DNA from 4 places in the Prauserella sediminis genome. Region 2 is predicted to be linked to each of the others. Evidence: riboswitches for the same ligand, from Rfam matches in the RefSeq annotation. Region 2 holds a riboswitch; each other region holds the start of a gene.
What was found. A riboswitch is a leader RNA that binds a small molecule or an ion and turns the genes downstream of it on or off. The one in region 2 is predicted to bind cobalamin.
Positions count from the first base shown of each region.

Region 1: it holds a riboswitch for cobalamin, as region 2 does, so the genes downstream of both, FB384_RS09945 (ABC transporter substrate-binding protein) here and FB384_RS14860 (ABC transporter substrate-binding protein) in region 2, are expected to answer to the same signal.
Region 3: it holds a riboswitch for cobalamin, as region 2 does, so the genes downstream of both, metE (5-methyltetrahydropteroyltriglutamate--homocysteine S-methyltransferase) here and FB384_RS14860 (ABC transporter substrate-binding protein) in region 2, are expected to answer to the same signal.
Region 4: it holds a riboswitch for cobalamin, as region 2 does, so the genes downstream of both, metE (5-methyltetrahydropteroyltriglutamate--homocysteine S-methyltransferase) here and FB384_RS14860 (ABC transporter substrate-binding protein) in region 2, are expected to answer to the same signal.

Region 1 is NZ_JACIBS010000001.1:2,179,180-2,187,112, forward strand. Features, by position in the region: gene FB384_RS09925 (TetR/AcrR family transcriptional regulator) at 1-141, opposite strand, end outside; gene FB384_RS09930 (SDR family NAD(P)-dependent oxidoreductase) at 259-1,074, shown strand; gene FB384_RS09935 (ABC transporter ATP-binding protein) at 1,153-1,935, opposite strand; gene FB384_RS09940 (FecCD family ABC transporter permease) at 1,991-2,986, opposite strand; gene FB384_RS09945 (ABC transporter substrate-binding protein) at 3,061-4,104, opposite strand; cobalamin riboswitch at 4,182-4,351, opposite strand; gene mshD (mycothiol synthase) at 4,412-5,326, opposite strand; gene FB384_RS09955 (winged helix-turn-helix transcriptional regulator) at 5,457-6,227, opposite strand; gene FB384_RS09960 (LmeA family phospholipid-binding protein) at 6,569-7,474, shown strand; gene FB384_RS09965 (thioredoxin family protein) at 7,527-7,933, shown strand, end outside.
Region 2 is NZ_JACIBS010000001.1:3,272,026-3,279,958, forward strand. Features, by position in the region: gene FB384_RS14840 (hypothetical protein) at 1-435, shown strand, start outside; gene FB384_RS14845 (MmpS family transport accessory protein) at 587-1,210, shown strand; gene FB384_RS14850 (AAA family ATPase) at 1,419-2,594, opposite strand; gene FB384_RS14855 (aconitate hydratase) at 2,716-4,674, opposite strand; cobalamin riboswitch at 4,803-4,983, shown strand; gene FB384_RS14860 (ABC transporter substrate-binding protein) at 5,266-6,249, shown strand; gene FB384_RS14865 (FecCD family ABC transporter permease) at 6,260-7,411, shown strand; gene FB384_RS14870 (FecCD family ABC transporter permease) at 7,408-7,933, shown strand, end outside.
Region 3 is NZ_JACIBS010000006.1:35,511-43,443, reverse strand. Features, by position in the region: gene FB384_RS22725 (TetR/AcrR family transcriptional regulator) at 95-790, shown strand; gene FB384_RS22720 (acyl-CoA dehydrogenase family protein) at 890-2,062, shown strand; cobalamin riboswitch at 2,188-2,413, shown strand; gene metE (5-methyltetrahydropteroyltriglutamate--homocysteine S-methyltransferase) at 2,543-4,639, shown strand; gene FB384_RS22710 (cytosine permease) at 4,701-6,014, opposite strand; gene FB384_RS27395 (lysozyme) at 6,290-7,660, opposite strand.
Region 4 is NZ_JACIBS010000003.1:49,985-57,917, forward strand. Features, by position in the region: gene FB384_RS20720 (ribonucleoside-diphosphate reductase subunit alpha) at 1-1,589, shown strand, start outside; gene FB384_RS20725 (ribonucleotide-diphosphate reductase subunit beta) at 1,639-2,718, shown strand; cobalamin riboswitch at 2,935-3,150, shown strand; gene metE (5-methyltetrahydropteroyltriglutamate--homocysteine S-methyltransferase) at 3,295-5,580, shown strand; gene FB384_RS20735 (IS481 family transposase) at 6,052-7,056, opposite strand; gene FB384_RS20740 (MarR family winged helix-turn-helix transcriptional regulator) at 7,053-7,490, opposite strand; gene FB384_RS20745 (hypothetical protein) at 7,487-7,867, opposite strand.

The DNA.
Region 1 (7,933 bases), 1.1 Mb from region 2:
TTGCTTGCCGACTCCCGCTCGCGCCGCGATCCCCTCGATCGACAACTTTCCGTACCCGACTTCGGCGATGAGTTCCCTGGTCGCGGCGAGGATCGCCTGACGAGAACGTTCACTGCGACGGGGTCCCGACTCCGGTGCCATGGCGACATCGTACGGCGAAACGAGACGGTCCGTCTTGACAGCGAATGGCCGGAGGGTGGACTCTGGTTGCCATAACGAGACGGACCGTCTCGTCTTGTCTCGTCATCGGAGGTAGGCATGTCCCGAAATTGGTTCATCACCGGTGCGTCCCGCGGACTCGGCCGGGCGTTCGCGGAGGCGGCGTTGGCGGCGGGAGATCGAGTGGTGGGCGTGGCTCGCGACGTCACTCCGTTGGCCGAGCTCGTCGCCCGAGCTGACGGTGCATTGGCGACGTTCTCACTCGACGTGTCCGACCGGGCGGCGGTCCTGACCGGTGTGCGCAAAGCCTTCGACGAGTTCGACGGCATCGACGTGGTCGTCAACAACGCGGGCGGCGCGCTGCTCGGAATGGTCGAGGAGGTCACCGAGCAGCAGGTGCGGGAGCATTTCGACACGAACCTGTTCGGGGCGTTGTGGGTGTGCCAAGCGGTCGTCCCACTGTTGCGGGAGCAGGGCTCCGGTCACATCCTGCAGATCGCGACGATGCCGGGGGCCGGCGGCGGGTTCGCGTCGACGGGTCTCTACGGCGCGGGTAAGGCTGCGCTCGAGACGATCAGCGGCGCGCTCGCCATGGAGGTCGAACCGTTCGGGATCTCCGTCACGACCGTGCATCCCGGCGGATACGACACCGACCTGTTCGGCCGCGGGCTGACGACGACCGCCACGAATCCGGCGTACGCGCCGCTGCGTGAACGCCTCGACGCGATGTTCGGCGAGGCCGAGGATTTCGATCCGGCGCGGGCGGCCGAGGTGCTGCTGAAGATCGTCGACCTCGACGAGCCGCCGCGGCGCATCATCCTCGGAGGTGCGGCCTACGACATGTCGATGGACATGTTCCGCGCGAGGACTGCCGAGTTCGCGAAGTGGGAGGCGTTGAGCAGGCAGGGTGATTGACAGGGAGTCCGGCGTGCAGATGCGCGCACGAACGCAACACGGGCCCTGGGGAACGCAACACGGCGGGTGCCGCCTGCGTCAGGTGCGGAGGAAACGTACGTGGGGGTGGCCTTCGGGGCTGCTCGTGACCTCGGCCTTGACGTTGTAGACCTGCAGGATCAGTTCCTCGGTCAGCACGTCCGCGGGGTTGCCCGTCGCGACGACGACGCCGTGATCGAGTAGGACGATCTCGTCGCAGTACATCGCGGCGAGGTTCAGGTCGTGCAGGGCGATCACGGACGTCACGGGCAGCGAGGCGAGCAGGTCGAGGAGTTCGAACTGGTGCTGCACGTCGAGGTGGTTGGTCGGCTCGTCGAGGAGCAGTTCCCGCGGGCGCTGGGCGAGTGCGCGGGCGATCTGCACCCGCTGGCGTTCGCCGCCGGAGAGGGTCTGCCACCGTTGCGCGGCCTTCGCCGTCATGCCGGTCTGTTCCAGCGCCTCGTGGACGGCCGCATCGTCGTCGGACGACGCCGCGAGCCACGCGCGCCGATGTGGCACCCGCCCGAGTCCGACGACGTCGCGCACCGTGAGCGGGATCTGCGTGTCGGAATGCTGTTCGACGACGGCGACCCGTTGCGCCAGCGTCCTTCTGGGCACGTCGGTCAACTCGCGACCGTCCACAGTGACCAGACCAGCCGACGGTTTCAGCACTCCGGCCAGCACCCGCAGCAACGTCGATTTGCCCGACCCGTTCGGCCCGAGGATGCCCACCGTCGAACCGTCGGCCGGGGCGACGCTCACGCCGTCGAGCACGAGCCCGCCGCCGAGTGACCGCGACACCCGCTCCGCGGCGAGGCCCACGTCGACAGGGTGATCCGTCATCGCGCTCCCCGGGAACCCGTCGCGGCCCGAGTCGTCGCCGCGTATCGCCGGTCCGTCATTGCGCACCTCGCGAGCGGTAGAGGATCAGCACGAACGCCGGTACGCCGATCAGCGCCGTGACGACCCCGACCGGCACCTCCTGCGGTTCCAGCACGGTCCTCGCGACGGTATCGACCCACACCAGCAGCACCGCCCCCGCCAGCGCGCTCACCGGCAGCAGCCGTGCGTGCCCGGGGCCGGTGACCAGCCGCGCGGCATGGGGCAGCACGAGGCCGACGAACCCGATCGCCCCGACGGAGCTGACGAGCACGGCCGTGAGCAACGCCGTCACCGACATCAGCACCACGCGGGTGCGCCCGACCGCGACGCCCAGCGTGGACGCCGCGTCCTCACCGAACGCGAACGCGTCCAGCGACCGCGCGTACCCGCCGCACACCAGGAGCGTTCCCGCGAGCACCACGGCGCAGGTCAGCACCTCGGACCAGCCCGCGTTCGCCAGCGACCCGAGGAGCCAGAACAGCACGCCGCGGGTGGTCTCGGCGTCGGCGGAGGTCAGCACGATGAACGACGTCAGTGCCGACAGCAGCTGCATCACCGCCACGCCGGAGAGCACGACGCGGTCCGTCGTGCCGCCGAGGGTGTGGCTGAGGGTCAACACCAGCGCGAACGAGGCCACCGCGCCGAGGAACGCCCCGCCGGACATGGACAGCACGCCACCGCTCACGCCGAGCACGACGACGAGCACCGCACCCGTCGATGCGCCCGACGACACCCCGAGCACGAACGGGTCGGCGAGCGGGTTGCGCAGCAGCGACTGCATCACGACACCGCACACCGCGAGGCCGGCGCCGCACACGGCGGCCAGCAACGTGCGCGGCAGGCGCAGGTCCCAGATGATGCCGTCGCGCAGCACCGACAGGGTCGGCTCGGCGAGTCCGACGCGGGACAGCAGTGTCGCCCAGACGTCGCTGACGCCGATGTCGGCCGGTCCGATCGTGACGGCCACTCCGATCGAGGCGAACAGCACGAGGCAGCCGCCGAGAAGCAGCAGCGGCAGTCGCGACCGCTCCGTCGGCGGGGCTTTCGCCGCCGGAGCGGAGGTCACGCGACCCGTCGTCACGGTGATCACCGTGCCAGTCCGAACTCACGGAGCTTGGTCGCGAGTTTCGCGGCGCCGTCGACGGTGCGGATCGTCGGGTTCAGCGCCTGGCCGGGGAGCCGCACGTAGCGTTTCCGCTTGACCGCGGTCATGTCCTGCGTGACCGGGTGGGATTCGAGGAAGTCGATTTTGGACTCGGCCGATTCCGCGGTCTGCTCGCGCCGGGTCAGATCGCCGAGCACGATGACGTCGGGGTCGCGTTCGGCGACGTTCTCCCAGCCCGACTGCGGCCACTCGGCGTGGGTGTCGTCGAACGCGTTGTCGGCGCCGACTGCACGGGTCATGATGCCCGGTGCACCGCAGCATCCGGCGAGGTACGGCGAGTCGGAGTTGGCGAACCAGTACAGCACCGACGTTCCGGACGCGTCGACGTCGAGGCCGTCGAGCCGTCGCTGCAGCCCGTCGATCAGCTGCTGCCCGCGCTGCTCGACGTCGAAGATCCGCGCCAGGTCGCGGATCTCGCCGTACAGCACGTCCATGGTGAGCGGTTTCGACCGGCTGCCGTCGCCGGAGCCGCTGTTGTCCTTCGCGGCGCAGTCGGTCGGCGAGAGGTACGTCGGCACTCCCAGCTCTTCGAACTGGTCGCGCGTGGCGACGCCGCCCTTGCCGAGCGTCGCGGCGAACGATCCGCTGACGAAGTCGGGCTCGGCGTCGAGCACCGATTCGAACGACGGCATGTTGTCGGCCAGCCGGGGAATGCCGTCGGCGGCCTGTTTCAACTCGGGCAGTACCGGATCGGTCCACATCGAGGTGCCGACGATGCGGTCCTCGAGGCCGAGGGAGAGCAGGATCTCGGTGCTCGCCTGGTTGAGGGATACGACGCGCTGCGGCGGTTCGTGCACCTCGGTGGTGCGTCCGCAGTTGTCGATCGTGCGCGGGAAGCCGGGCGCGGCCTGCTCTCGCCCGCCCGCGGGTCCGCCGCAGGCTGCGAGACCCACGGTGAGGCAGGTCGACAGCAGCAGCGCCGCGGAGGTGCGGGCGGGGCGTGATCGTCGCGGGAAGATCGGCACAGCGTTCCCTTGATGTCGAGGGCCCATGCGCGGAGCCCGCAGTCGGACCGGTTACCGGCTCGCCGGAGCCGGGGCCAGCAGGTCTTCGGACTCGGGGTCGTCCGGCCGGAACGCCTTCCCGCCGCCCGCACGGGCCGTTGAGGCGCGTGCCAGGCTGCAGTGGCGTGTGTTCCGGCCGTCACCCTCACCGCTGCGCGTCAGCTCCGGAGTCGCACCGGATTCCCTGACTCACGTCACCCGTGAGTGCGGCTGGCCTCTCGCGACGCTACCACCGGGTGGCGCGGGGCAGGCCGTCACGTGCGCACCCTCACCCCGGGTCGGCAGTCGCGTACTGAACGTCCACTTCGTACGGTGTGAACCCCAGCCTGCGGTAGACCGCCACCGCGGGCGCGTTGTCGCCCTCGACGTAGAGGATCACCTGGCTCAGACCACGTTCGGCCAGGTGGTGCAGGCCCGCGACGGTCAGTGCGCGGCCGAGACCGCCGCCCTGCGTGTCCGGGTCGACGCCGACGACGTACACCTCGCCGGCCGCCTTGCCGCCGAACTTCGCCGGGTTCGGCGGGTGGACCTTCGTCCAGTGGAAGCCGATCACGGTGCCCGCCCGTTCGGCGAGGAAGAACCCGTCGGCGTCGAACCAGTCCTCACGCTCGGTCGCGGCCAGGTCGTCGACCGTCAGCGCGCCCTGCTCCGGGTGCCAGTCGAACGCGCGGGCGTTGACGTCGATGACGGCCTGCTCGTCGGAGCCCGGCCGGAACGTGCGGAGGGTGACTCCCTCCGGAGGGGTCGGTTCGGGCCAGTCGGCGCCCGCCGTGTCGACGTGCATGATCAGCAGTTCGCGGCTGCGCAGCAGGCCGTGGTGTTGGGCGAGCCTGGCGGCGCCGGGCTGGTCGCCGTGCGCCCACACCCGGAGGTTCCGCGGGTACTCCGCCAGCAGCGCCTCGGTCAGTGCGGCGCCGTGGCCGCGGCGGCGGTGCTCGGGGTGTACGACGAGCTCGGCGACCTGTCTGCCGAAGGCGTCGCCCGACACGTCGACGTGGGCGACGCCGACGAGGTCACCGGCCACGGTGCCCAGTAGATATCGGCCGCCGGAGAATTCGCCGGGCAGCGGACCGTCCGGGTCGACCTCGGGTTTGCCGTCGACGCCGCGCGCCGCCGTCAGCAGCGTGCGCACCGCGGCGGTGCGTTCGTCGTCCAGGTTCTCGGCCCAGTGCAGCTCCAGCATGTCCGACAGGCTAGCCGGGCGGGCGCTGCCCGTGCCCCGATCGTCCGGCCCGTGGGACCGCGGCGCGTCGCCGGAGCCTGCCGCGTCGCTCGCCGGGCCGTGGAAGCCGGGATCGTGGAAGCCGGGGCCGTCAGCGTCCGGAGTACTCGGCGGGGGCGGGTCCTGCCACGGGCCCTGTGGAGTGCCCCCCGCCGGGGTTACCCCCTTTTACCGGACCCGTTGACTTGGCGGGACGCTCGAACTTGTAGCCGACGTTGCGCACGGTGCCGATCATCTGCTCGTGCTCGGGGCCGAGCTTCGCGCGCAGTCGCCGCACGTGGACGTCCACGGTGCGGGTACCGCCGAAGAAGTCGTACCCCCACACCTCCTGCAGCAGCTGGGCACGCGTGAACACGCGGCCCGCGTGCTGGGCGAGGTACTTGAGCAGCTCGAACTCCTTGTAGGTGAGTTCGAGGGTGCGCTTGCGCAGCCGGGCGGTGTAGGTGGCCTCGTCGATCACCAGGTCGCCCACGCGCAGTTCGGCGTCGACCTGAGGGGCACCACCGTCGCGCGTCGTGGCCAGGCGCAGGCGGGCGTCGACCTCGGCGGGACCCGCGGTCGGCAGCAGAATGTCGTCGGTGCGCCACTCCGAGTTGACGGCGACGAGGCCGCCCTCGCCGACGACCGCGATGACCGGTGTCGTCGCCTCCTCGTCGCCTGCGCCCTTGAGCAGGCGGCTCAGGCTCTTGGCCGATGCGAGGTCCGAGCGTGCGTCCAGCAGGATCACGTCGCGGTGGCCTGCGTCCAGCAATGCGGTGACCTCGGGTGCGCGCACGCGTACGGTGTGCGGAAGCAGGTCGAGGGCGGGCAGCACCGAGGTGGCGTCGGATTCCGCAGTCAATACCAGCAGGTCCAGGCTCATGGCCACCGCCTCACAGTGTTTTGAGCGCCTCGGGTCGGGCTCGGGCTGGTTGTCAGTGACAATAGCGCCGACGCCCCGCGGGTGTCTGCAATCGTGAAACGGGCATCACAAATCGTGGAACGAGCAGCACGTGGGACGGTCATCACCACGTGGAACAGTCATCACACAGTGTCGTGCTTACGATTTCGCTGTCCGCCCCGATCACATTGTGTATGCCGGAGGTGTCGGCCGCTGCCGTTTCCAGTGTCCGACACAACCAGCCAGACGCCGATTGAGAGCCGCTTGTGAGTGACACCGTGTCCACCCCATCGAAGCCGTCCTCGCCACGTTCGGGGCGCCGCGTGCGCAGGATCGTGACGGTCGTGCTCGTGGTGGTGGCCGTGCTGGTCGGTGTCGATTTCGCCGGTGCGGCCTTCGCCGAGCACACGGTGTCGCAGAAGGCTCGCCAGCAGCTGGGCCTCGACAGCGATCCCGAGGTGGGCATCGGCGGGTTCCCGTTCCTCACGCAGGCGATCTCCGGCGAGTACGGCCACATCACCGTCGAGGCGAAGTCGGTGCCGGTCCAGGACGTGCTGCGCGACGTGGACATCAAGGCCGAGCTGTACGACGTCGACGCCCCGCTGTCGGACCTGACGCAGGGCAACGTCGACAACGTCACGATCGACCGGGTCGAGGGCGAGGTCACGCTCAAGGCCAGCGACATCAACCGGGTCAGCCCGCTGGACAACATCGAGGACCTGCAGATCGCCGCGTCCAGCGAGTCCTACGTGCGCAACGGCGAGGGTTCCGGTGAGCAGGCCACCGACCCCGACGACAGCGCGAACACCGGTGGCGACGCCGACAACGCTCCCGCCGACGGGTCCGGCGAAGGGGAAGGCTCCGACGGTGACGCCGCGAACGGGCAGAACGGTGACGACAACGACGACAGCTCCGCGGGGATCCGCCTGTCGGGCAAGGTGCGGGTCGCGGGTGTCGAGCAGGAGATCTTCGCGTTCGCGATCATCGAGCTCGACGGCTCCAACGTGAAGATCACGCCGCACCGGTTGCAGTTCGGGAATGACCAGGAAACGACCGTTGTTCCCCAGGCGGTGCAGCAGCAGTTGCTGCCGAGCTTCGAGGCCGACATCAACACCGGCGACCTGCCGTTCACCGTGACGCCCACCGCCGTGGCGGCATCGCCGGACGGCATCACCGTGCGCGGCGAGGCGAAGGATGTCAGGTTCACCGGCGGGGACGCTTCCCGCTGACGGGTCGCTCCGGCGGCGCTGCGGCCGGTAGCGGGTACGACGGGAGGAACGGATGACGGGATTGATCGTCGCCGGCGTGACGATCGTCGCCGCGGTCGTCGTCGGCCTGGTCGTGCGTTCCCGCAATGGGCGGATCCGCACCTCCGGCGACGGCGGGGCCGTGACGTCCGCCGCCCCGGGCGGGCGCGCGCAGGACGGAGTCGCGCCGGACGGAGTGTCGGCCGACGGAGCCACGCTGGCCGGGCTGCCCGCCGATGTGCGGGACGCGCTCACCGGCGAGCCCGCGGACGTGACGCTGGTGCAGCTCTCGACGACCTTCTGCGCCCCGTGCAGGCAGGCGCGGGCACTGCTCACGCACGTCGCGGAACGCACCGACGGCCTGCGCCACGTCGACCTCGACGTCACCGACAAGCCCGGCATCGCCCGCGACCTGGGCGTGCTGCGCACGCCGACCACGAT
Region 2 (7,933 bases):
GCGTCGGTTGGCTTGGCAGGCGGGGAGCAGGCTGCTGCTGTAGCACCGCCTGCGAAGACGGTGTTCGAGACGGTGACCGAGTCGGCCCCGCCGAACACCGAGACGGTGACCGAGTCTGTCCCGCCGGTCACTGAGACGGTCACTGAGTCTGCCCCGGCCGAGTCGGCGCAGAGTACAGCTGCGGGCGAGCCGGAGGGGACGGGATTGACGATGGGCATGTACCAGGTGGGCGTCGACACGCCACCGGGTCGGTACGTGACGGACGGGCCGGACCCTGGCGACCTGATGGGGTGCTACTGGGAGCGCACCCGGGACGACTCCGGCGAGTTCGAGTCGGTCATCACGAACGGAACGCCGATGGGCAAGGCGTCGGTGACTGTTGAAGAGGGTGAGTTCTTCAACGTCGACGGCTCATGCATGTGGTTTCAGGAATGACCAGTGGTTCCGGTGGTGACCGTCCCTATCGGACGGTCGCTCGCCGCGCCTGCTTGGGCGAAACCTGAGAGCGGGTGGAACCGCATCAGTCCCCACTCGACGTCGACATCGGCTCAACGGTTCGGCAATCGAATCATGAAGGAAGGTCGCCATGACCACTCCAACGCCCTACTCGTCCTCGACGGGTGCCGTCGACCCTCCACCTAGGGAGCCGCGCAACGGACTCGGTACCAGTGGGTTCGTCGTCGGCCTGATCGGTTTGATCTTCTCGCCCTTGCCGCTGATCGGAGTGGTCGCCTGGCCGCTGGTGATTATCGGGCTCATTCTGTCGTCGATTGGGCTCAGCAGGGCCCGGCGCGGGAAAGCGACAAACAAGGGCCTCTCGATCGCCGGAGTCGTGGTTTCGGCTGTCGGGCTGGTCATCTGCATCTTGTGGCTCACTGCCTTCGGCAACGCGGCCAACGAGGTCGACAAAGAGGCCAACCGTGAAGTCGCGATTCACTACGAGGTCACCGGTGACGCGCCGAACGCCACCATCAGTTACACCACGTACGGCGACGGGACCACGTCGACGAGCGAGGAGAACGTCACCGAACTGCCGTGGTCGAAAGACCTCACGACGAAGGGTCTGTTCAAGGGCGGCAATCTCACCGTCATGACCGGTGGGGACGGTGGCAGTGTGACCTGCACGGTGGCCGTCGACGGTGAGGACGCCAAGACCAGCACCGCCAACGGTCAGTTCGCGACAGCAACCTGTGACGGCTTCGGCGGTTGAGCCGGACTCGGTGCAACTGAGAACCGGCCCGCGCCGTTCTGCGCGGGCCGGTTACCGGGTCAGACATTCGATGTCGACCTGACGGTCGCTCGCCCCGGTCTTCTCCGGGGTAGCTCCTCGACGGACCTCGAGCGGAGTCGATGCAGTCCGGGACATGGCTGTGGCCACTGCTTAGTGCAAGACCAAATCGTGACCACTGCGCCGCAGCTCAGCGTTTCGGCCACTCCCATGCCGGACGGTCGAGCACGCCAGGCCGCTCGGCCAGCACCGTCGCACCGAACTCCTTCTCCAACTCCACCAGGTTCGCCTCACTCGCCGCTGCCTGCACCGCGTGGACCAGCGGGCGGGCGTGCGTCACCACCACGACCTGCGTGTGTTCCGCCGCCGTCGCGATCAACGTCGCCAACGCGGGCAGCAGACTCGGATGCAGGCTGGTCTCCGGTTCGTTCAGCACCAGCAGCTCAGGCGGGCGCGGACTCAGCAACGCCGCCACCCACAACAGATACCGCAACGTCCCGTCCGACAACTCCGCCACCGACAACGGCCGCAACAACCCGTACTGGTGCACGTGCAGCTCGAGTCTGCCGTCCTCACCGACCTCCACCGACAGCCGAGACCCCGGGAACGCGTTCTCGACCGAGGTGTGCAGCGCGTCGATGTCGCCGATCTCCTCGATCGTCCGCAACGCCGCGGCCAGGTCGCCACCGTCGTGGTCGAGCACCGAGGTGCGGGTTCCGATGCGCACCTGCCGGGCCGGGGCATCGGCGTCGGTGCGGAAATGGTCGTAGAACCGCCACGACCGGATCCGTTCCCGCACCACCAGCACCTCCGGTGATACCCGCGGATCGGCGAACGACGTCAGCATGCTGTCGGTCACCGGGATCCGATGCGCCTCCCGGCCCCACGCCCCGCCCGCCTCACGGGTACGTACCACCGGGCCGTCCCGGTCGGCCAACAACGCGCCCTTGCGCAGCACCGATCCGCTCCACACGCATTCCCGTTTGAACTCCGGATCCCGGTTGAACGCCGACTTCTCGACCGGCACCGGCATCCCCAGATCGAGTGCGTAGCCGAACTCGTCGCCCGTGAAGCCGAGCCGCAATCCGACGGACTTCGTCCGCACGGTGCCCTGCGGGGGAGCGCTGCCCTCCCGCACCGCGCGGCCGATCGTCTCCGGCCCAGCCCACAACGTCGACGGCAACCCGCCCTCGCGTGCCAGCGCGCCGACTGCACCACTACGCGCCGCATCCGCCAACAGCCGCATCGCCCGGTACAGATTCGATTTGCCACTCCCGTTGGCGCCCGTCACCACGGTCAGCCGCGACAGCGGCAGCACCAGATCCCGCAGCGAACGGTAGTTCTGCACGGCCAGTGTCGTCAGCATGCGAACGACCGTAAGCGCCACCACCGACACCCACCGGCGGTCGCGCGCGGACGTTCCGCACCGCGCGACGAACCATCCACCCGGCTCCGGTCAGCGACCCAAGACGGCCGACACCCACCACTCACGACACGGTCGCCGACCTCTGCGCCAACAACGGGATCTTCCCGCCTGCCAGCACGGCGTCACGTTGGCGCTGCGACAGGGTATGCCGCACCTCGTAGCGCTGGTCCTTCGTGGCATTCCGCACCCTCAGCCGGGCGTCCGGCTCACCCAGCGGCCGGCGGAGGTCCTCGACCACGAGCGTGTCGTCGGCGTCGATGCGGGCGTAGTCCTCGGGGTCGGTGAATTCGACCGGCAGGATTCCGAAGTTCGCCAGGTTCTGCCAGTGGATCCGCGCGAACGACACCGCGATCACCATGCGCAGCCCCAAGTGGCGCGGCGTGATCGCGGCGTGCTCACGCGACGAACCCTGACCGTAGTTGCGGCCACCGACGATCACGTGCCCCGAACCGCCGGCCGTCTCCCGCGCCCGCGCCGGATAGTCCGGGTCGATCCGCGTGAACGTGAACTCGGCCAGCGCCGGGATGTTCGACCGGTACGGCAACGCGGCGGCCCCGGCGGGGGAGATCTCGTCGGTCGACACGTCGTCACCTACCTTCAGCAGCACCGGCGCCTCGATCCGGTCCGGCAACGGCGGGAAGTCCGGCAGCGCCGAGATGTTCGGGCCCTTCGTCAGTTCCGCGCGGCGCGACACCTCGGGCGGAGGTGGCTCCTCCAGCGTGTCCGGGTTGATCGTCGCGTGCTCGGGAAGCGCCAGTGCGGGCTCCTCCATCCCCAGATCGCGCGGATCGGTGATCACACCCTTGAGCGCACTGGCCGCGGCCGTCTCCGGCGAGCACAACCACACCGAATCCTCCCGCGTGCCCGAACGACCGGGGAAGTTCCGCGGGAAGGTGCGCAGCGAGTTGTGCCCCACGGCGGGAGCCTGCCCCATGCCGATGCACCCCATGCATCCCGCCTGGTGGATCCGCGCGCCCGCCGACACCAGGTCGAACGTGCCGCCCATCTTCGTCAGGTCGGCGAAGATCTCCCGCGACGTCGGGTTGATGTCGAAACTGACGCCGCCCGCCGTCTGCTTGCCGCGGACCATTGCGGCGGCGATCGCGAAGTCACGCAGCCCCGGGTTGGCCGACGAGCCGATGATCGCCTGCCCCAACGGCGTTCCGGCGACCTCGCGCACCTCGACGACGTTGTCCGGCGCCGACGGCTTCGCGATCAGCGGCACCAATGTCGACAGGTCGATCTCGTCGGTGACGTCGTACTGGGCATCCTCGTCGGCGGCGATCTCCACGAAGTCCTGCTCCCTGCCTTCGGTACGCAGGAACCGCCGCACCGCGTCGTCCGACGGGAACACCGTCGTCGTGGCGCCCAGCTCGGCGCCCATATTGGCGATCACGTGCCGGTCCATCGCCGACAGCTTCGCCAGACCCGGCCCGTGGTACTCGATGATCCGGTTCACCGCGCCCGACACCGTGTGCCTGCGCAGCATCTCCAGGATGACGTCCTTGGCCGACACCCACGGTGGGAGCTCGCCGGTCAGCCGCACACCCCAGATCTCCGGCATCCGCACGTACATCGGTTCGCCCGTGATCGCCGTGGCCACGTCCAGCCCGCCGACCCCGATCGCCAGCATCCCCAACGACCCGGCCGCCGGCGTGTGCGAATCGGAGCCGACCATGCTCGCACCCGGCACGCCGAACCGCTGCATGTGGGTCGGGTGCGACACGCCGTTGCCCGGTTTGGAGTACCAGAGGCCGTACCGGCGGCACGCCGAACGGAGGAACGCGTGGTCCTCGGCATTGCGCTCGTCGGCCTGCAGCAGGTTGTGGTCGACGTACTGGACACTGACGTCGGCGCGGGTCCGGTCCAGGTCCAGTGCCTCCAGCTCCTGCATGACCAGCGTTCCGGTGGCGTCCTGGGTCAGGGTCTGATCGATCCGGATCGCGATTTCCTCGCCCGGCGTCATCGTGCCGTCCACGAGGTGGTCGGCGATCAGCTTCTGTGCAACGTTGCGAGGCATACGTTCCGCTTCCTTCGGCCCGGGGAGTCTGCAGGGTGGAGGTTGCCGGTGCGGGGCGGATCGAAACGTCGACCACTGCGTCGTGCGCCGTGTGGGTGCCGACACACCCCGGGTGGCGCGCGGGTCTGTTAGGTTCACACCGCCGTGGTGCACGGGAATCCGGTGGAAAACCGGAGCGGCCCTCGCCACTGTGATTCGGGAAGTGCTGTGCCGTTCAGCATGCGAGCCACTGGAACGAACGTTCCGGGAAGGCTGGCACAGCGCGTACGACCCGTCAGCCAGGAGACCGGCCACGGCACTGTGTGACCCGATCGCACACCGATGACCCGATCCACGAGGACCTGGAGGGGCGGGCTGACGATGTCATTGCCGCTGCGCCGAAGGCGCCCTGTATCGCTGCGCCGAAGGCGCAACTCTGTATCACCGCGCCGAAGTCGCCCTGTATCACTGCGCCGAAGGCGTTCAACTGGCGCTCTGCGCCGTCGGCGCGCCACTTCCACTCTGCGCCGTGGGCGCAACTCCGTCGCGACCACTTCTCCGCACGCCACAGCTCGGCGTGCCACGGCCCTGTGCGCGGCAGTTCTGACTGCCGTGGCGACGGCCTGCGCACCGCCACCGCCGGATGCCGCATCGGCAGCGGGCGGTGCGACCAGCCGGACCAATTGCGGCATCGACGTGGCCACCGGCGATCCGCCGCAGCGCATCTACGCGGCCTACCAGCCCGCCATCGAACTGGCCCATGCTCTCGGGGTGAGCGACCGGCTCGCCGGAACCGCGTTCCTGGATGCGAAGGTGCTGCCGGAGTACGCGGACCGTCAGGCCGATGTGGACTACCTGCCCAGCCTCCCCAGCAGAGAGGCACTGCTGCAGGCGAACCCGGACTTCGTGCTGTCCGGCTTCAACGGATTCTTCGCCGAGCAGGGCGCCGATAGTTCGGTCGGCACGCGCGCCAGCCTTCGTGAGGTCGGCGTGCAGAGCTGGATCCTCTCACCGCTCTGCCCCAGCGAGGACGGCCTCACCGACCAGTCGATCGACCCGGCCACCGTGAAGGTCGAGAACATCTACCGGGACCTGCGCGATCTCGGCGCCCTGTTCGGCGTCGAGGACAACGCGGAGGCCGTGATCAGCGACATGCGCGAACGGATCGCCACGGTCGAGAAACAGGTCGCCGGCGTCGACCGGCCGTCGGTCGCCATCGTGTCGCCCAACGAGGACGGCACCTACGGCGTCGCGAGCGGTATCGACTTCGGTTCGCACATCATCGAACGGGCGGGCGGCACGAACGCCTTCGCCGACCTGTCGAAGAAACGCAACATCGATGTCGGCGCCGAGGAACTGGTCAAGCGTGACCCCGACGTCATCCTCACCGACGCGTGCTGTGACGCGAGCATGACCGAACAGGACGCCCGGCCCGAGGCCGACGCCATCCTGCACGACCCGGCCCTGTCCGGTCTGACCGCGGTGGAGAACAAGGCGGTGCACCCGTTCCTGTTCGCCGACCGCAGTGCGGGAGTCCGTGCCGCCCACAGCGTCGAACTGGTGGCGTCGGTGCTGCACCCCGACCGCGTCGGCTGAGGCGAGCTGGGTGAACAAGCGGAGCTCGCCGACCGAGAGGATCCGGGTGGCCGTGGGGGTCTCGTCGGCCGGGGAACGCGCATCGACGACGGCCGACGTGGCCGGCATCCCGTCGCAGCGGGCGGCATCGCCGCGGCCGCAGGCACCGCGGCCGCGGGAAGGCCGGGCAGGGTGGCGGTCCACAGTGGTCTGGACGGTGTCGGCGGTGGCGCTGCTCGCCGTCGCCTGTGCACTGTCCCTTGTGGTCGGAAGTTATCCCTCCTCGCCCGCCCGCGTGCTGTCGGCGGTCCTCTCGCCGGGACAGGCAGACGTGGACACGATCGTGTGGCACGTGCGCATCCCGCGAACGGTGTCCGGCCTGCTGGCGGGCAGTGCCCTGGGAGTGGCCGGCGCGGTGATGCAGGGACTCACGCGCAACCCGCTGGCGGGCCCGGGAATTCTGGGCGTCAACGCCGGCGCGTCGCTGGCCGTGGTGACCGCGATCGCGCTCGGCGTGACCACGGCCGGTGGCCATCTCTGGTTCGCGTTCGCCGGTGCCGGAGCCGCCGCCCTCTTCGTCTACGTTCTCGGTTCCCTCGGCCGGGGCGGAGCGACGCCGGTGAAACTGGCGCTGGCCGGAGCGGCGCTCACCGCCATGGTCGGCTCGATGACCACCATCGTCACGCTGCTCGACGCGGCCACGCTGGACGAGTACCGGTTCTGGGCCGTCGGCTCACTCACCCGCGCCGGGGCCGAGGTCACGGCCGCCGTCGGACCGTTCCTGGTCACGGGTTTCCTGCTGGCGCTGACGGTCAGCGGGAGCCTCAACACGATCGCGCTGGGCGAGGACATGGCGCGCAGCCTGGGGACACGGCTGGTGGCGATCCGTGTGCTCGCGGCGGTGTCGGTGCTGCTACTGGCCGGTACGGCGACCGTGATCGCAGGCCCCATCGCCTTCGTCGGCCTGGCGGTCCCGCACATCGCACGCCTGCTGATCGGGCCGGACTACCGGTGGATCATGCCGCTGTCGGCGCTGCTGGGCCCGATCCTGCTGCTCCTCGCCGACGTCGCGGGCCGGTGGCTGGTGCAGCCGGAGCAGCTGCAGGTGGGCATCGTGACCGGGCTCGCGGGCGGACCGCTGTTCCTCTACCTGGTGCGCCGCCGGAAGGTGGCACAGCTGTGACGGCCAAGGACACCGTCGCCGTGCGTGTCGCCCGCGGAGCCGTCGTGTTCCGGCTGCAGCGGCGCTCGGCGCTGTTGACGTCGATGCTGTGGCTGTGCGCCTTGACGCTCGCCGTGGCAGCGCTCGGCCTCGGCGAGTTCGACCTGCGGCTCGCCGACACCCTGCGCGTGCTCGGCGGCAGGGGAACGCTCATCGAGTACGACGTGGTGGTGCGGGACCGGCTGCCCCGCGTGGTGACCGGCCTCGGGGTCGGCGCGGCCTTCGCCGTGTCGGGCGCGATCCTGCAGCGGATCGCCGCGAATCCGCTGGTGAGCCCTGACGTGATCGGCGTGAACGCCGGCGCGTCGTTCGGTGCGCTGCTCGTGATGACCATCGCGGGCGGTGCCGGGGCGTCCCTCGTACTGGGCGCGCTCGCCGGGGCGCTGCTGACGTCCGCGGCGATCGTGCTCATCGCGCTCAACCGGGGCTTGAACGGCTATCGGCTCGTGCTGGTGGGCATCGGTATCGCGGCCATGCTCTCGT
Region 3 (7,933 bases), on a different contig from region 2:
CACCGTTCGTGGTACGCCTGTGTACCGGAGCGGAACGGTACACAGGCGTACCATTGAGGGGCAAACATCGTCATCCGTTAGGGGACATGAACCGTTGTCCACCAGAGCGGCCCCCGGCGACGCGGCCGGAGTGAATTCGCCCGCGGTGAGCTCGCCCGCCACGAGTTCCGCGGCCACCACCGGCGGTGTGCCGGGAGCCCGCAGCGACGGTGAGCGGCGCTCCGGTCCGGGGGCCTTCCGCAGGCGCCTGCTCGACGGCCTGGCCGCCGAGCTCGCGGCCGGCAGTTACCGCGACGCCACCGTCGCCGGGATCGTGCGCCGCGCCCGGACCTCGCGCCGCACCTTCTACCAGCACTTTGCCGACCGCGACGAGTGTTTCGTGACGCTGATGGCCGAGACCACGGGCGAGATGGTCCGCTACGTCTCCGAGGCCGTCGACGAGACGGAGCCGTGGCCCGAGCAGGTGCGCAGCGCCGTCGAAGCGTGGTTCGCCTACGCCGAGGCCGAACCGGCGATCGTCGTCAGCTGGATCAGGGACGTGCCCGCACTCGGGGACAAGGCGCGGCAGCTGCAGCGGATGCAGCTCGATGGTTTCGTGACGCTGGCGCAACGACTCCGGCAGCGCGCGGAGCTCCGCGGCGCCGGCGCGCCGGTGCCGCGCGAGAGTGTGATCATCCTGCTCGGCGGGCTGCGGGAACTCGTGGCGACGACCGTCGAGGACGGCGGGAGCCTCGACGGCGTGGTCGAATCGGCGGTCCACGCGGCCGTGTCCTTGCTGACTCCCCAGTGACGCGCCGTCCCGTCGGCGGCACGATGACGGCCGGAGGGCGGCACGATGACGTCCGCCACGGGACGCCCGCCAGAGGCGAAGACGACGAGAGGATCGGCCATGCCCGGCACACAGACACCGCTCGGCCTGTTCGGCACCGAGGACCTGATCGGCGAGGACGACAGGGCGATCCGCGACACGGTGCGGGCGTTCACCGCTGACCGGATCCGCCCGCACCTGGCGGACTGGTTCGACAGCGCGTCGATCCCTGCGCGCGACCTGGCCCGCGAACTCGGCAAGCTCGGTGTGCTCGGCATGCATCTCGAGGGGTACGGCTGCGCCGGTACCACGGCGACGGCCTACGGCCTGGCCTGTATGGAGCTCGAGGCCGCCGATTCGGGACTGCGGAGTCTCGTGTCGGTGCAGGGGTCGCTCGCGATGTACGCGATCTGGCGCTGGGGCTCGGAGGAACAGAAGCAGGAGTGGCTGCCGCGGATGGCCGCGGGGGAGGCGATCGGGTGCTTCGGCCTGACCGAGCCCGATTTCGGGTCGAACCCCGGCGAGATGCGGACCTACGCGCGCCGTGACGGGGAAGACTGGGTGCTCAACGGCACGAAGATGTGGATCACCAACGGTTCCGTGGCCGACGTGGCCGTGGTGTGGGCGCAGACCGACGACAAGATCCGGGGCTTCGTCGTGCCCACGGACACACCCGGATTCTCGGCTCCGGAGATCACGAAGAAGCTGTCGCTGCGGGCTTCGGTGACCAGTGAGCTCGTGCTGGAGGACGTCCGGCTGCCCGCGTCCGCCATGCTGCCGGAGGCGCGCGGCCTGTCCGGACCACTGTCGTGCCTGAACGAGGCCCGCTACGGCATCGTGTTCGGCGCACTCGGCGCGGCCCGGGACTGCCTCGAGACCGCGATCGCCTACGCGCAGGAACGCGACATCTTCGGCAAACCCCTGGCCTCCTACCAGGCCACCCAGCTCAAACTCGCCGACATGAGCCTCGAGCTCGGCAAGGGAATGCTGCTGGCGCTGCACCTCGGAAAGCTCAAGGATGCCGGCACGCTCACGTCCGAGCAGGTCAGCACCGGCAAGCTGAACAACGTGCGGGAGGCCATCGCGATCGCGCGGGAATGCCGGACGCTGCTCGGTGCCAACGGCATCAGCCTCGAATACCCGGTCCTGCGGCACGCCAACAATCTCGAATCGGTGCTGACCTACGAGGGCACGTCGGAGGTGCACCAGCTCGTCATCGGGCAGACCCTGACGGGCCACTCGGCGTTCCGGTGACGGCCGGCGCCGGCCTGTGAGCGAGGTCTCCACCCGCGGCAACGATGCAGGCCGGCGCCGATCCCGGGGTGGGCGAGCGGTCTTCACCGCGTCGTCGCCGGGCGCGACGGCGGGCCGCGGGAGGCTAGGGTGGCCGTGCTGGTGGTTCACCCGCGCCGGGCCCGCACGGGCCTGCCGGGTGAGGCAAGAGGGAACCCGGTGCGAATCCGGGACTGCCCCGCAGCGGTGAGCGGGAACGACCGCCGTCAACAGCACTGGACCCCGGGTCCGGGAAGCGACGGCCAGTAGGACCTCCGGCCCAGGCCGGGAGTGCCCGCGAGTCCGAAGACCTGCCACCGGCGCGCGCACCACCCGGTGCGCGCGGGTCCGAGGTCTCGCGGGTGGACCGGGCGGACGGGCCGGGGTGTGTGCCCCGATCGGCGTGCGCCCCTCCGGCGGGACCGTCGGCACCCGTGTCGACGAGCTCGCGAGGAGAGAGCATTGACCGGCATCATCGGTTCCACCGTCCTGGGATATCCCCGCATCGGCCCCGGCAGGGAGCTGCCGCGGGCGCTCGAACGTTACTGGACCCACCGCGCGGACGAGTCCGAACTCCGTGCCGTCGCCCGGGAACTGCGGGCGCGCACGTGGCGGGAGCTGTCCGCCGCGGGGCTCGACTCGGTGCCGGGCGGCACCTTCTCGTACTACGACCACGTCCTCGACACGGCCGTGATGGCCGGTGCCGTGCCCGAGCGGTTCCGTGCGCTCGGCCTCGGCCCGTTGGACACGTACTTCGCCATGGCACGGGGCACCGACTCGGTGTCACCGTTGGCCACCGCGTCCTGGTTCGGCACGTCCTACCACCACCTGGTGCCGGAGATCGGTCCGGACACCCCGCTCACGTTCGCCGACCGAACCCCGGTGCGGGACTATCTCGAGGCGTTGCGGCTCGGCGTGCACACCCGGCCGGTGCTGCTCGGCCCCGTGACGTTCCTGCTGCTGTGCGCCCCGGAGCCGGGGTCGCCGCCCGGTTTCCGGCCCCTCGATCGCCTCGGCGAACTGCTCGGGGTGTACGCCTGGGTGCTCGGCGAGTTGCAGGCGGCTGGAGCCGACTGGGTGCAGCTCGACGAACCGGCGTTCGCCGCCGACCGCACCGCCGCCGACCGTGACGCCCTGCGGGACGCCTACGACGTCCTGGGCGCCCGGACGCGGCGCCCGGCCCTGTTGGCCGCCGTGCCGTACGGCGACCCGGGGCCGGCACTCGGCGCCCTCGCCGCCACACCCGTCGAGGGCGTCGCGGTCGACCTCGTGTCGGAGACGTCCACGGCGAACACGGTCGTCGCCGCGCCGGGCCTGTCGGACAAGACGCTCGTGGCCGGGCTGGTCGACGGGCGCAACGTGTGGCGCACCGACCTCGACACGGCGCTGGTCACGGCGGCCACGCTGCTCGGTTCGGCACGGGAGGTCGTGGTGGGCACATCGTGCTCGCTGCTGCACGTGCCGTACGACCTCGACCGGGAGACCGCGCTGGACCCGCAGGTCGCGCCGTGGCTCGCGTTCGCCTCGCAGAAGGTGCGGGAGGTGGTGGCGCTGGCCACGGCGTTGCGCCGCGGCCCCGACACCGCCGCAGCCGAGCTGACCCGCACCCGGGAGATCCTCGCCCACCGCGGTGCGAACCCGCCTACCGACCGGCGCGTCCGGGCGCGGCTGGCCACCCTGCGGCCTGCGCATCTCCGGCGCGCCGCGTACGCCGACCGGCGCGCGGCGCAAGACCGTAACCGCGGGTCGGACGAACCGATCGACCCGCTCGTGGCGGCCGTCGACCGGCGGGCGCGCACCGACAGCGGCGGCGACGAGTCGTACGCCGAACGGATGCGCGCGGGCCTGCACGACGTGGTGCGCCTGCAGGAAGTGCTCGGACCGCACGCGGCAGACCTCGCAGCGCCCTCGGCCGACCAGCGGCGCTACGACGACCTGGTGTGTTTCGTCGCGCAGCGGCTGCGCGGCGTCGTGACCCCCGAACACGCGTGGGTGCAGCACAGCGGCGCCTACTGTGTCCGGCCACCGATCGTGGTGGGTGACGTGAGTAGGGCGGCGCCCATGACGGTCGAGTGGGTCACGACCGCCCAGCGGCTGACCACGGCTGCGGTGAAAGGCGTGTTGCCCGGTCCGGCGACGGCGATCGCGGGGATGTTCGTACGCGACGACGTCCCGGTGCTCGACACGGCGGCGCAGCTGGCGCTCGCGCTGCGCGACGAGGTGCGAGACCTGGAAGCGGCCGGCATTCGCGAGATCCAGGTGGACGAGCCCGCGTTGTGGCGGCGGCCGCCGCTGCGTGAGCGGGCCCGCCGTGACCGGTGGACGTGGGCGACCGAGGCGTTCCGGGTGGCGACGTCGGGCGCCGCGGCGTCGACGCGGATCCGCACACAGCTGGGTGATGCGGGGATCGAGGAGACGCTGCAGGTCACCGCGGCGCTCGACGCCGACGTGACGACGACCGCCGCGGCGACGGCGGGGTCTCGTGCCCATGCGGACGCGCTCGCGATGCTGCGGAACGCGGCGGCCGGACCGGAGTCGGCCGGCAGGCCGTTGCCGTAACGCCCGTGACCGACGATGCCCGGCACCACGGCGGGCCGGGCATCGTCTGCCGCGGTGCGGGTCAGTCCGCCGTCGCCGGCCGGCGGCCGAGCGCGGCCGTGAACGCGACGACGAGGGCGAAAGCGACGGCGATGCCCTGTACCGCAGGGATCCCCACGTCGAACAGTGATCCGACCAGTGCTGCGGCCGTGCCGCCGACATAGGCGAGCAGTCCGGGCCACACCACGAGCGGGACGTCCTCGACCGCGGTGCCGGGATCGCGGCGTCGCCACGCGAACAGGAACATGCCGATCAGCACTCCGCCCAGCGGGGGAACGAACACTCCGAGCAGCGTGAGGAAGGACGTGATCGCCTCGTCGATACCGGTGAGTGCCATCCCGATGCCGATGGCCACGCCACCGACGATGAACGGCCGCTTGTCGGGTTTGCCGAACAGCTCGGCACCCGCGACGCCGAACGCGTACGCCGTGTTGTCGTTGGTGGTCCACAGATTCGTCACGATGAGCAGGACCGCCAGACCTGTCGAACCGAGCCCGAGGAGCACGTTCGCGAAGTCCGGTTCGCCGTAGCCGATCGCTCCCAGCCCGCCGAAGGCGAGGAGTCCGAACTGGACCAGCAGCATCGTTCCGGCCGTCATCGCGAAGGCGAGCGTGCTGCCCGGGGCGAACCGCGTCCAGTTGCCGATCTGCGAACCACCGCTGACGAACGTGCCGATCATCATGGTCAGCGCCGTGCCTGCGCTGATCGCTCCCGTCCCCTCGTAGGACACCACGGCGTCCCACCCGCCCGCCTCGCCGACCGCCGAGATCGCGACCCAGAGGCACAGCGCCGTCATGAGCGGTACGGAGATCCACGACAGCAGCTCGATGCCGCGAAACCCGGTGTAGGCCGTCACGGCCATGGCGATTCCGCCGACCAGCACGAGTGGCCAGGTCACCGACAGGTCGAACGCACCGCCCAACAGGGTGGCGAGCACACCGACCGTGATGCCGTACCAGCCGATCTGGGTGCCGCCGAGCAGGAGCGAGGCCCATTTGCCGCCGGCTTTGCCGAGCGCGAGCCGTGCCAGCAACACGGTGGTGAGACCGGTGCGGGCGGCGGCGATGCCCAGGGTCGCGATGTAGCCGGCCAGCACGAGCGCCGAGATCAGCGCCAGTACGAGGAACGTCGGGAAGCCGAACGCGCCCGCGACCTGTCCGCCCGTCGCCATCGTCGGGGTGAAGAACCCGAAGCCGGCGATGACCACGGCGAGGGAGGCGATGCCTTTGCGGGCGTTGTCGGGAACCCTGCTCAGCGGATGATCGCGGTCGACCGGTGCCGGGGCGGCGCCCGGGTCGGCGGCGCCCGGATCGGATGGTGTCTGCGACGTCGTCACGGAGCACCTCTCGGGAGGGGACGGGGAGAGGGGAGCACCGCTCCACGGCGACGGGGAGCGTACGTGCGCACAGCGGCGGACGTTAGCCCGACAGCGTACCGCCGTGTTGCGTGCGTTCGGCACGGGCGCCCGCGGGCACGCCCGTGGAGGTCACGGTGACGACGTCAGGGGTTCGGGGTGCGTCGGCCGGGTGGAGGGCAGGGAGTGGACGCCCGGCCGGTTCCGGCGGTGCCCGTCCCGCGCTCGGCGCGCGGGCCGGGCACCGCCGGAAGGGGTCAGCGCCGGCTGCGTGCGGGCGCGCGGGTCAGCGTCAGCACGATCAGGCCGAGCACGATCATCGCGGCGGCGAACACGATCAGCCGCGGCAGGTCCTGCTCGGCGCCCGTCTCGGCGAGCTTGTCCGGACCGTCGTCCTGCGTGGCCACGTCGCCGCCAGCCTTCTGCTGTGACTGCTGCGGAGCCTGCTCGGCGGCCTGCTTCGGTGCTTCCTCCAGCACGAGCTGGTCGCTGCCGGTGCCGTCCGCGACGGCGTTCTGGTCCGCCGCCCCACCGGCGTCGTCCGAACCAGTGCCGGCGCCATCCTGTCCCTGGTCACCGTCGTCGCCGGCCTGCGGGTCGGTCGCCTCGTCCCGGCCGTCCGCCGCGTCGTCATCGGATGGTGCGTCGTCATCGGACGGCGTGGCGGGAGCGTCGGACTCCGGCGTGGACGGTTCCGGCTCCGGGCTCGGCTCGGGATCGGGTTCGGGACTCGGTTCCGGGCTCGGCTCCGGTTCCGGTTCCGGGCTCGGCTCGGGGTCGGGGTCCGGTTTCGGATCGGGCTTCGGGTCCGGGTCCGGCTTCGGGTCGGGCTTCGGCTCCGGTTTTGGCTCCGGTTTCGGTTCGGGGTCGGACTTGTCGTCGTCGCCGCGGGCCAGCTGCTTCAACTGAGCCATCGAGCCGTTGAAGGTGTTCTGGTCGCCGGGCATCGGGCCGTGATCGTTGTACTGCCACAGCGTGTAGTGGGTCCAGCCGTTCGGCAGTTCGCCGACGCGATCGTTGTAGCGGGCGATGAACAGCGGGTGGTCGCTGCCGAATCGGGGCGAGTTGCCGGTGCAGTTCTTCCACCAGTCCGTGGTCGTGTAGATCATCGGCCACCGGCCGGTCTTGGTGTGGACCCGCTCGGAGAAGCTCTTGATCCACCGGACCATCTCGCCGTGCGACCGGCCGTAGCACGGGTCGGCGCCGTACGGGTTGTACTCCATGTCGAGCAGCGGAGGCAGTGTCTTGCCGTCCGCCGACCAGCCGCCGCCGTTCGCGACGAAGTAGTCGGCCTGCGGCGCCGCCGGGCCGACGTCCGGGCGGGCGAAGTGATAGGCGCCGCGGATCATGCCGACGTCGTGGGCGCCGTTGTACTGCTGGGCGAAGTACGAGTTGGTGAATCCGGTGCCCTCGGTGGCCTTGACGTAGGCGAACCGTGCGCCCGTGTTCCACGCGTGCTGCCAATCGACGTTCCGCTGGTGCCCGGAGACGTCGATGCCCGGAACGCCGTCCGGGGCCGCCGCGGCGCGCGATCCGCCCAGCAGGGTCAGTGATCCGAGCAGCATCGCCGCGAGTGCGGCCAGGGTCAACGAGATCCGCGAGGCGGTGCGCAGGCCGTTCGCCGGCATGGTGTTCCTCCCAAGCCGCACCTGCAGGGCCGGGCGCGGCGTTCGGTTCGGGCCGCGCTCGGCATGCGCGCGGCCCTGGTCTGCACAAGCGCCTTCAGGATCGGTTCACATGGTGCTGGTGTAAATATGTGGGTCGGGTGTGACTCGTGTGACTTCTGTGGTTTACGCAGGTCAGGTGACCGTCCGCCCTGGCGCAGTGCAGGCGAAGTCACCTTCGTGGGTGACGTCTACGAGGGGACGTGCCTTGCGCTCACCGGGGGTATCGGGTGGGTC
Region 4 (7,933 bases), on a different contig from region 2:
GCGGTAAACGCAAGGGTGCGGCGTGCGCCTACCTGGAGACCTGGCACATCGACATCGACGAGTTCCTGGAACTGCGCAAGAACACCGGCGACGACCGGCGGCGCACGCACGACATGAACACCGCGAACTGGGTGCCGGACGAGTTCCTGCGCCGCGTCGAGGCCGACGCCGAGTGGACGCTGTTCTCCCCTGACGAAACGCCCGACCTGCACGAGGTCTACGGAATCGAGTTCGACGAACGCTACCGCGCCTACGAGGCCGCAGCCGATCGCGGCGAGGTGGCGGTGTTCCGCCGCGTGCGCGCAGTGGAACTGTGGCGCCGGATGCTGACGATGCTCTTCGAGACCGGACATCCCTGGATCACGTTCAAGGATCCGTGCAACCTCCGCTCCCCGCAGCAACACGCCGGAGTGGTGCACTCGTCCAACCTGTGCACCGAGATCACCCTCAACACGACTGCCGACGAGGTCGCCGTCTGCAACCTCGGCTCGATCAACCTCGCCGCGCACGTCACCGCCGACGGCCTCGACCGCGCCAGGTTGGAGCACACGACCCGCACGGCGGTGCGCATGCTCGACAACGTCATCGACATCAACTTCTACACGATTCCCGAGGCCAGCCGGTCGAATCTGAAACACCGCCCGATCGGGCTCGGGCTCATGGGATACGCCGATGCGCTGTTCCGGCAACGGATCCCGATGTCCTCGCCGGAAGCGGTGACCTTCGCCGACCACAGTACGGAGCTGATCTCGTATCACGCGATCGCAGCCTCGGCCGAACTGGCGGCGGAGCGCGGCCGTTACGAGTCCTTCGAAGGATCGTTGTGGAGCCGAGGGATCCTGCCGCTCGACTCGCTGCGCCTGCTTGAGGACGCCCGTGGCGGCGACGTCCAGCTCGACCATTCGTCCACTCTGGACTGGGACACGCTGCGAGATCGCGTGCGCGAACAGGGGATGCGCAACTCGAACGTCATGGCCGTCGCGCCGACGGCGACGATCTCCAACATCTGCGGCGTCGCCCAGTCGATCGAACCGCTCTACCGGAACCTCTACGTCAAGGCGAACATGTCCGGCGACTTCACCTCGATCAACCCGTGGCTGGTCGACGACCTTCGGCAACGCGGTCTGTGGGACGAGACGATGGTGGCCGACCTGAAATACTTCGACGGCAATCTCGGTGACATCGACCGTGTCCCCGCCGAGCTCAAGGAGCTCTACGCGACCGCATTCGAGATCGACTCGTCGTGGCTGATCGCCGCCGCCGCGCGTCGGCAGAAATGGATCGACCAGGCACAGTCGCTGAATCTCTACGTCGCGGGCGCCAGCGGCCGCCAACTCGACGAGCTGTACCGGCTCGCATGGCACCGCGGGCTCAAGACCACATACTACCTGCGATCCACCGGGGCCACCCACGTCGAGAAGAGCACGCTGCGCGGCACGGACGGCAGGCTCAACGCCGTTCCGGCCGAGTTGCCGGCAGCACCGACGGGGCCTGCGGGACCGTCGTCGGCGGTGGACCCACCCGGCGCGTTTGCGGTCCCGGACGGCGCCTGCTCGGTCGACGACCCCGAGTGCGAGGCCTGCCAGTGACGGGCACGCGAGACCACAAGACACCGCACGTGACCACGGAAGCGATTCCATGACCGTCCAACCCACCTCCGCCGCGGCGATGACCGGACTCGGCGCGATCGACCGGGGCGCCGGTCGCGTCGACGTCGGCGAGAAGTCGATGATCAACGCCCGTGCCGACGTCAACCAGCTGCTGCCGATGAAGTACGGCTGGGCGTGGCAGAAGTACCTCGCCGGCTGTGCCAATCACTGGATGCCGACCGAGGTGTCGATGCAGGCCGACATGGCGCTGTGGAAGTCGCGCGACGGACTGACCGACGACGAGCGTCTGATGCTCACGCGCAACCTGGGATTCTTCGCCACGGCGGAATCACTGGTGGCCAACAACATCGTGCTCGCCGTGTACCGCCACATCACCAACCCCGAGTGCCGTCAGTACCTGCTGCGGCAGGCCTTCGAGGAGGCCGTGCACACGCACACGTTCCAGTACATCTGTGAGAGCCTCGGGCTCGACGAGGGCGAGCTGTTCAACGCCTACCGGGAGATCCCGTCGATCGCCGACAAGGACTCGTGGGCACTGCACTACACCCAGAACCTCGAGAATCCCGACTTCACGACCGGTACCCCCGAGGCCGACCAGGCGTTCCTGCGTGACCTCGTCGCCTTCTACGTGATCTTCGAAGGCATGTGGTTCTACACCGGTTTCGCGCAGATCCTGTCGCTGGGAAGGCGCAACAAGATGGTCGGCATCGCCGAGCAGTACCAGTACATCCTGCGTGACGAGTCGATCCACCTGAACTTCGGCATCGATTGCATCAACCAGATCAAGCTCGAGAACCCGCACCTGTGGAGCCCGGAGTTCCAGGAGGAAGTGCGGCAGATGCTGACCGAGGCGTGCGAGCTGGAGATCGCCTACGGCCGCGACACCATGCCCCGCGGCATCCTGGGGCTCAACGCCGAGCTGTGCGCGCAGTACATGCACTTCATCACCAACCGCCGGTGTGACCAACTGGGACTGCGACCGGTGTTCGCCGAGGTCGACAACCCGTTCCCGTGGCTGTCGGAGGCGATGGACCTGCAGAAGGAGAAGAACTTCTTCGAGACCAGAGTGATCGAGTACCAATCGGGCTCGACCCTCGACTGGGACTGACACCCGCCCGCGACCCGGGCCGGTCGCCCCGGTGTCCGGTCCGGGTCCGTCGGTGCACGCCGGACCGACGGGTCGTTGTGATCGACATCTCCGGCGCCGCCCGATGATCGGGAAAGCCGACGTCGTGCGCCGTGCCGGACCCGCGCGGGGCCCTTGCAAGTTCCCTCCGATGAGCCGTGCGGGCTTGTCATGGAGCTGACCACGACTAGCCTGATGGTGCTGGTGGTTCGTCCGTTCCCCATCACGACCCGGTCGCGTCGGGTTCGGACGAGGCAAGAGGGAACCCGGTGCGAATCCGGGACTGCCCCGCAGCGGTGAGTGGGAACGACAGCCGTCAGAAGCACTGGATGCGATCCGGGAAGCGACGGCCGGTAGGAATCCCGGCGTGCAGCGCCGGAAACGCCCGCGAGTCCGAAGACCTGCCACCGGTACGTGCGCCGCGGCGCACGTGGTCCGAGGTCTCGCGGGAGGACCTGACGGACGACCGGTTCGGTGGCGAGGTGTGCTGCTCTCCGGTCGGCGTGTCCTCCTCGAAGACCTCGGCGTCCGTATCGTCGAGCTCGCGAGGAGAGAGCCTTGACCGGCACCATCGGATCCACCGTCCTGGGATATCCCCGTATCGGGCCCAACCGGGAACTCAAACGTGCCCTGGAGAAGTACTGGTCGGCCGAGACCGACGAAGCCGATCTGCGTGACGTCGCGTGGAAACTCCGCGCCGACTCCTGGCACGCGCTGCACGACGCCGGGCTCGACTCGGTACCCGGCAACACGTTTTCCTACTACGACCAGGTCCTGGACACCGCCGTCACGGTCGGCGCGGTCCCGCGCCGCTACCGCGAGCTGGGCCTGAACCCGCTGGACACCTATTTCGCCATGGCACGCGGCGTGGAATCGACGCCGCCGCTGGAAATGACGAAGTGGTTCGACACCAACTATCACTACCTCGTTCCGGAGATCGGACCGGATACGACGTTCTCGCTGTCCGACCGGACACCGGTCGAACAGTTCCGCGAGGCCACCGAACTCGGCATCACCACGCGGCCCGTACTGGTGGGCCCGCTGACGTTTCTCCTGCTGTCCAAACCGGACGGTGAAGCGCCCGCTGCGTTCCGGCCACTGGACCGGCTCGACGATCTCGTCGACGTCTACGCCGAACTGCTCGCCGAGCTCCGGCGTGCCGGGACGGAATGGGTACAGCTCGACGAACCCGCGTTCGCGGCCGACCGCACCCAGACCGAGCTGGGCGCGCTGCGGGAAACCTACCGCCGGCTCGGCAGCCTGTCCGAGCGGCCGAAACTCCTCGTCGCGGGCTACTTCGGCGACCTCGGCGACGCACTGGACGTGCTGGCCTCCTCCCCCGTCGACGGTCTCGCGGTCGACCTCGTCACCGATCGCGCCACTGTCGACACGCTGCCGACGCTGACCGGCCTGCGGGACAAGACCCTGGTCGCCGGCCTCGTCGACGGCCGCAACGTCTGGCGCACCGACCTCGACAAGGCACTGGCCACGGCCGCGAGCCTCCTGGGCAGCGCCGACGAGCTCGCCGTCGGCACGTCCTGTTCGCTGCTGCACGTGCCCTACGACGTAGAACCGGAGGACATCGAGCCGCAGGTCAAATCGTGGCTGGCGTTCGCGGCACAGAAGGTGCGTGAAGTGGTCACGCTGGGCAGGGCATTGCGCGAAGGCCGGGACGCAGTGGCCACCGACCTCGGCGCCGCACGCGCTGCCGTCGCCGACCGCGCCACCGCGGATCGGGTACGCCACTCCGGCGTGCGATCGCGGGTGGCAGCACTGCGCCCGGAGGCCTCCCGGCGTGCCGACTATCCGGTGCGCCGGGATGCACAGGCCGCAGCGCTGGCGCTGCCCCCACTGCCCACCACGACGATCGGCTCGTTCCCGCAGACCACCGACGTCCGCAAGGCCCGTGCGCAGCTGCGCCGCGGCAGCATCGACGAGGCCGCCTACCGCCGGCGGATGCGCGAGGAGATCGAGCGGGTGATCCGCCTGCAGGAGGATCTCGGCCTGGATGTGCTCGTACACGGTGAGCCCGAGCGAGGCGACATGGTGCAGTACTTCTCCGAGTATCTGGAGGGCTTCGTCTCCACCCACCACGGCTGGGTGCAGTCCTACGGATCCCGGTGCGTGCGCCCGCCGATCCTGTTCGGCGACGTGTCCCGGCCGGAACCGATGACCGTCGACTGGACCACCTATGCCCAGGGACTCACGTCGAAGCCGGTGAAAGGAATGCTCACGGGCCCCGTCACGATCCTGGCCTGGTCGTTCGTGCGCAACGACCAGCCGCTCGGGGACACGGCCACACAGGTCGCGCTGGCAATCCGGGACGAGGTGCGCGACCTCGAAACGGCGGGGATCAGGGTGGTGCAGGTCGACGAGCCGGCCCTGCGGGAACTCCTGCCGTTGCGGGCCGCGCAGCAGCAGGAGTACCTGGACTGGGCCGTCGAGTCGTTCCGGCTCGCCACTACCGGAGTCACCGACAGCACCCAGATCCACACCCACCTGTGCTACTCGGAGTTCGGCGACGTCATCGACGCGATCGTCGCGCTCGACGCCGATGTGACGAGCATCGAGGCCGCTCGCTCGCGCATGGAGGTCCTCCGCGATCTGAGCGACGTCGGCTACGCCAAGGGCATCGGACCGGGCGTCTACGACATCCACTCCCCGCGAGTGCCCGAATCCTCCGAGATCACCGATCTGCTGCAGGCCGCGTTGGAGGCCGTGCCCGCCGAACGGCTGTGGGTCAACCCGGACTGCGGACTCAAGACCCGCGGTTACACCGAGGTCGAGCACGCGCTGCGGAACATGCTCGACGCGACCACGCGGGCACGCGCAACTCTGCGCTGACCACTGCAGCACCTGGGAGCACCTGTGTGGGGCCGCCGATCGGCGGCCCCACACCGCCGGTTGGACCGCACCCGACTTCACGTCGGACACGAGCACGGCGAGCTGCGCCGGCTCATCTCCACTCCTCGTCCGCGCCGACTTCGTGCCTTTCACGGGACTTATCCGCTCGTGGTTGCCGGCCCCGGCCCGGTCGGAGCAGCTGGCCTGATCGGGAGCTTGACCGACTGGTGTTCGCGCACCGGTCGTGTCTCATCACAGTCCTGCCGAATCTCCGCCCCTGGCCGGAATCACATCCGCTCCCACGCAAGAAGAGAACGCATGACCAGTGCGACCGATCTACGCGACGTGGTCGATGTCGTTTTCACCGGACTACCGGTGACCTGACCGCCACCGGCCGCGTGTACCGACCGGCTCCCACCCCGATGGACGACCTCGCCCACGGAAACCCCGACACGCTGGATACGAAGCCAACTAGGTGTATGAGGGCTGGACGTTGGTGACGCCGCCGCGAAGTCGAGATGCTGGCGGCCGTCCGCCGGCTCCGCTGTGCGGTCGGTGGTAGTTGTAGTGGATGTTCCAGACGGCGATCGCGGAAGAGCGGGCGTCCTCGCTATTGAACTCGCGGGCGTAGAGCAGTTCCTCGGCCAGGATTCGCTGGTAGCGCTCAACCTTGCCGTTGTGGCGCGGGGTGTACGGCTTCGTCTTCTGATGTCGCGTGCGCTGGCCGACGACCCGGGCGAAGTCACCGGAGCGGTAGCAGGCCCCCTTGTCGGTGACGACCCGGTGGATGTGTGTGATGCCGTGGGCGGCGAACCAGACCTTGGCTCGGGCGAGGAACGCTGCAGCAGTCGTTCCCTTCTCGTCGGGCAGGGGCTCGGTGTAGGAGAGTCGGGAGAATCCGTCGACGGCGGAGTGCAGGTAGGTGTAGCCGCGCTTCGCGCCAGCTGACTTGGCGCGATCGACGGTCTTGGCCTGGTCGCTGTCGCGGCCGTGGATACGCCAGCCGCCTCCATCGGGGATCCGGCCGACCTTCTTCACGTCGAGGTGGACCATGTGTCCGGGCCAACGGGCGGTGATCTTCCCGGGCTTACGGTTGTTGTCGCCGCCGGGGTCGATGAACCTCCGTCTACCCAGTCCGAGCCTGGTCAGGTGGCGGGTGACGGTGCGGCGGTTGATCGTGAATCCGAGGTCAGCGAGCTCATCGGTGATGCGTTGGGCTGACCGCTTGTGCTCGCGTCGCCAGGTCTCGATCTGCTCGATGGCCCAGGCTGGTGTGGCGTTCGGGCTCCGGTGGGGGCTCGATGAGCGGTCGCGCAGCCCGGCATCTCCGTGACGTCGCCATCGGTTGACCCACTTCGATGCGCAGGCACGCGAGATCCCCATCTCGGCGGCCACATGGGCGATGGGACGCGTCTTACATCGCTCGACCAGTCGGCGGCGTCCCTCGAGGCTGAGCGGGGCGTTGGCGTGGCTCATGCGTCCATCTCGTATGAGCGGTCCATCAGGTCGGTCATCGCCCGTTGGAAGTCGCGGCGTTTCTTGTCGCTCCAGCCTGTGGTCAGCTCAGCGAACACTTCCTCCTGCCAACGATGCGCTTGGTCCAGCATCGACCGGCCCGCAGAGGTGAGTGATGCTTCGCGTCGTCGGCCATCGGTCGCGGACGCTGCCATGACGAGGTACCCGGCTGAGGTGGCGCTCTTGATCAACCGTGACGCGCCGCTCTGGTCGATCCCGACCTCCTGCGCGATCGCGTTCACCGTTGCCGGGCTGGCGCGCAGCCTCAGCGCATGGACAGCCTCGCACACGAGCACGAGCCGCCCCTGCTCACCGCCAGTGTCTGCTGCGGCAGAGCGGCGTGACCAGTGCCTGACGAAATGGAACAGGACCTGTCCCGGGCCGAGGACTGTCACTCGGTTGCCGCCATCTCGCGGCAGGTGTAGGCCAGCTCGAGAGCGGCCTTGAGGTCTGGCAGTCTGAGAGCAGCCGTGACCTTCCCGCCGGAAGCGCGGAAGACGGTCGCTACCCGCGTGGATTCCGTGCTCTCGGGCCAGGTCGCGTCCTCCTCGACCACCATCAGTCGCTCACTGACAGGGTGCCAGGACCGCGGGACCAGCTTGATCCCCGAGCGCTCCACCCACTCGGCAAACTGCGCAGGCGTGATCGGACCCGCGCCCTTCGGACCGAGCACGACGACCGGATCGCCTACCGTACGCTCAGATCGCTGCAGGTCGCGGGCATTGACGCTCGCATGCCACTCGTTGATCGCTTCTTCAAGGTTGGGTTCCATGACCAGCAGTATCTGCGATTCGCATACATCTACGCTCGGGTGGCTGCGACATCAACCTCCTGCCCC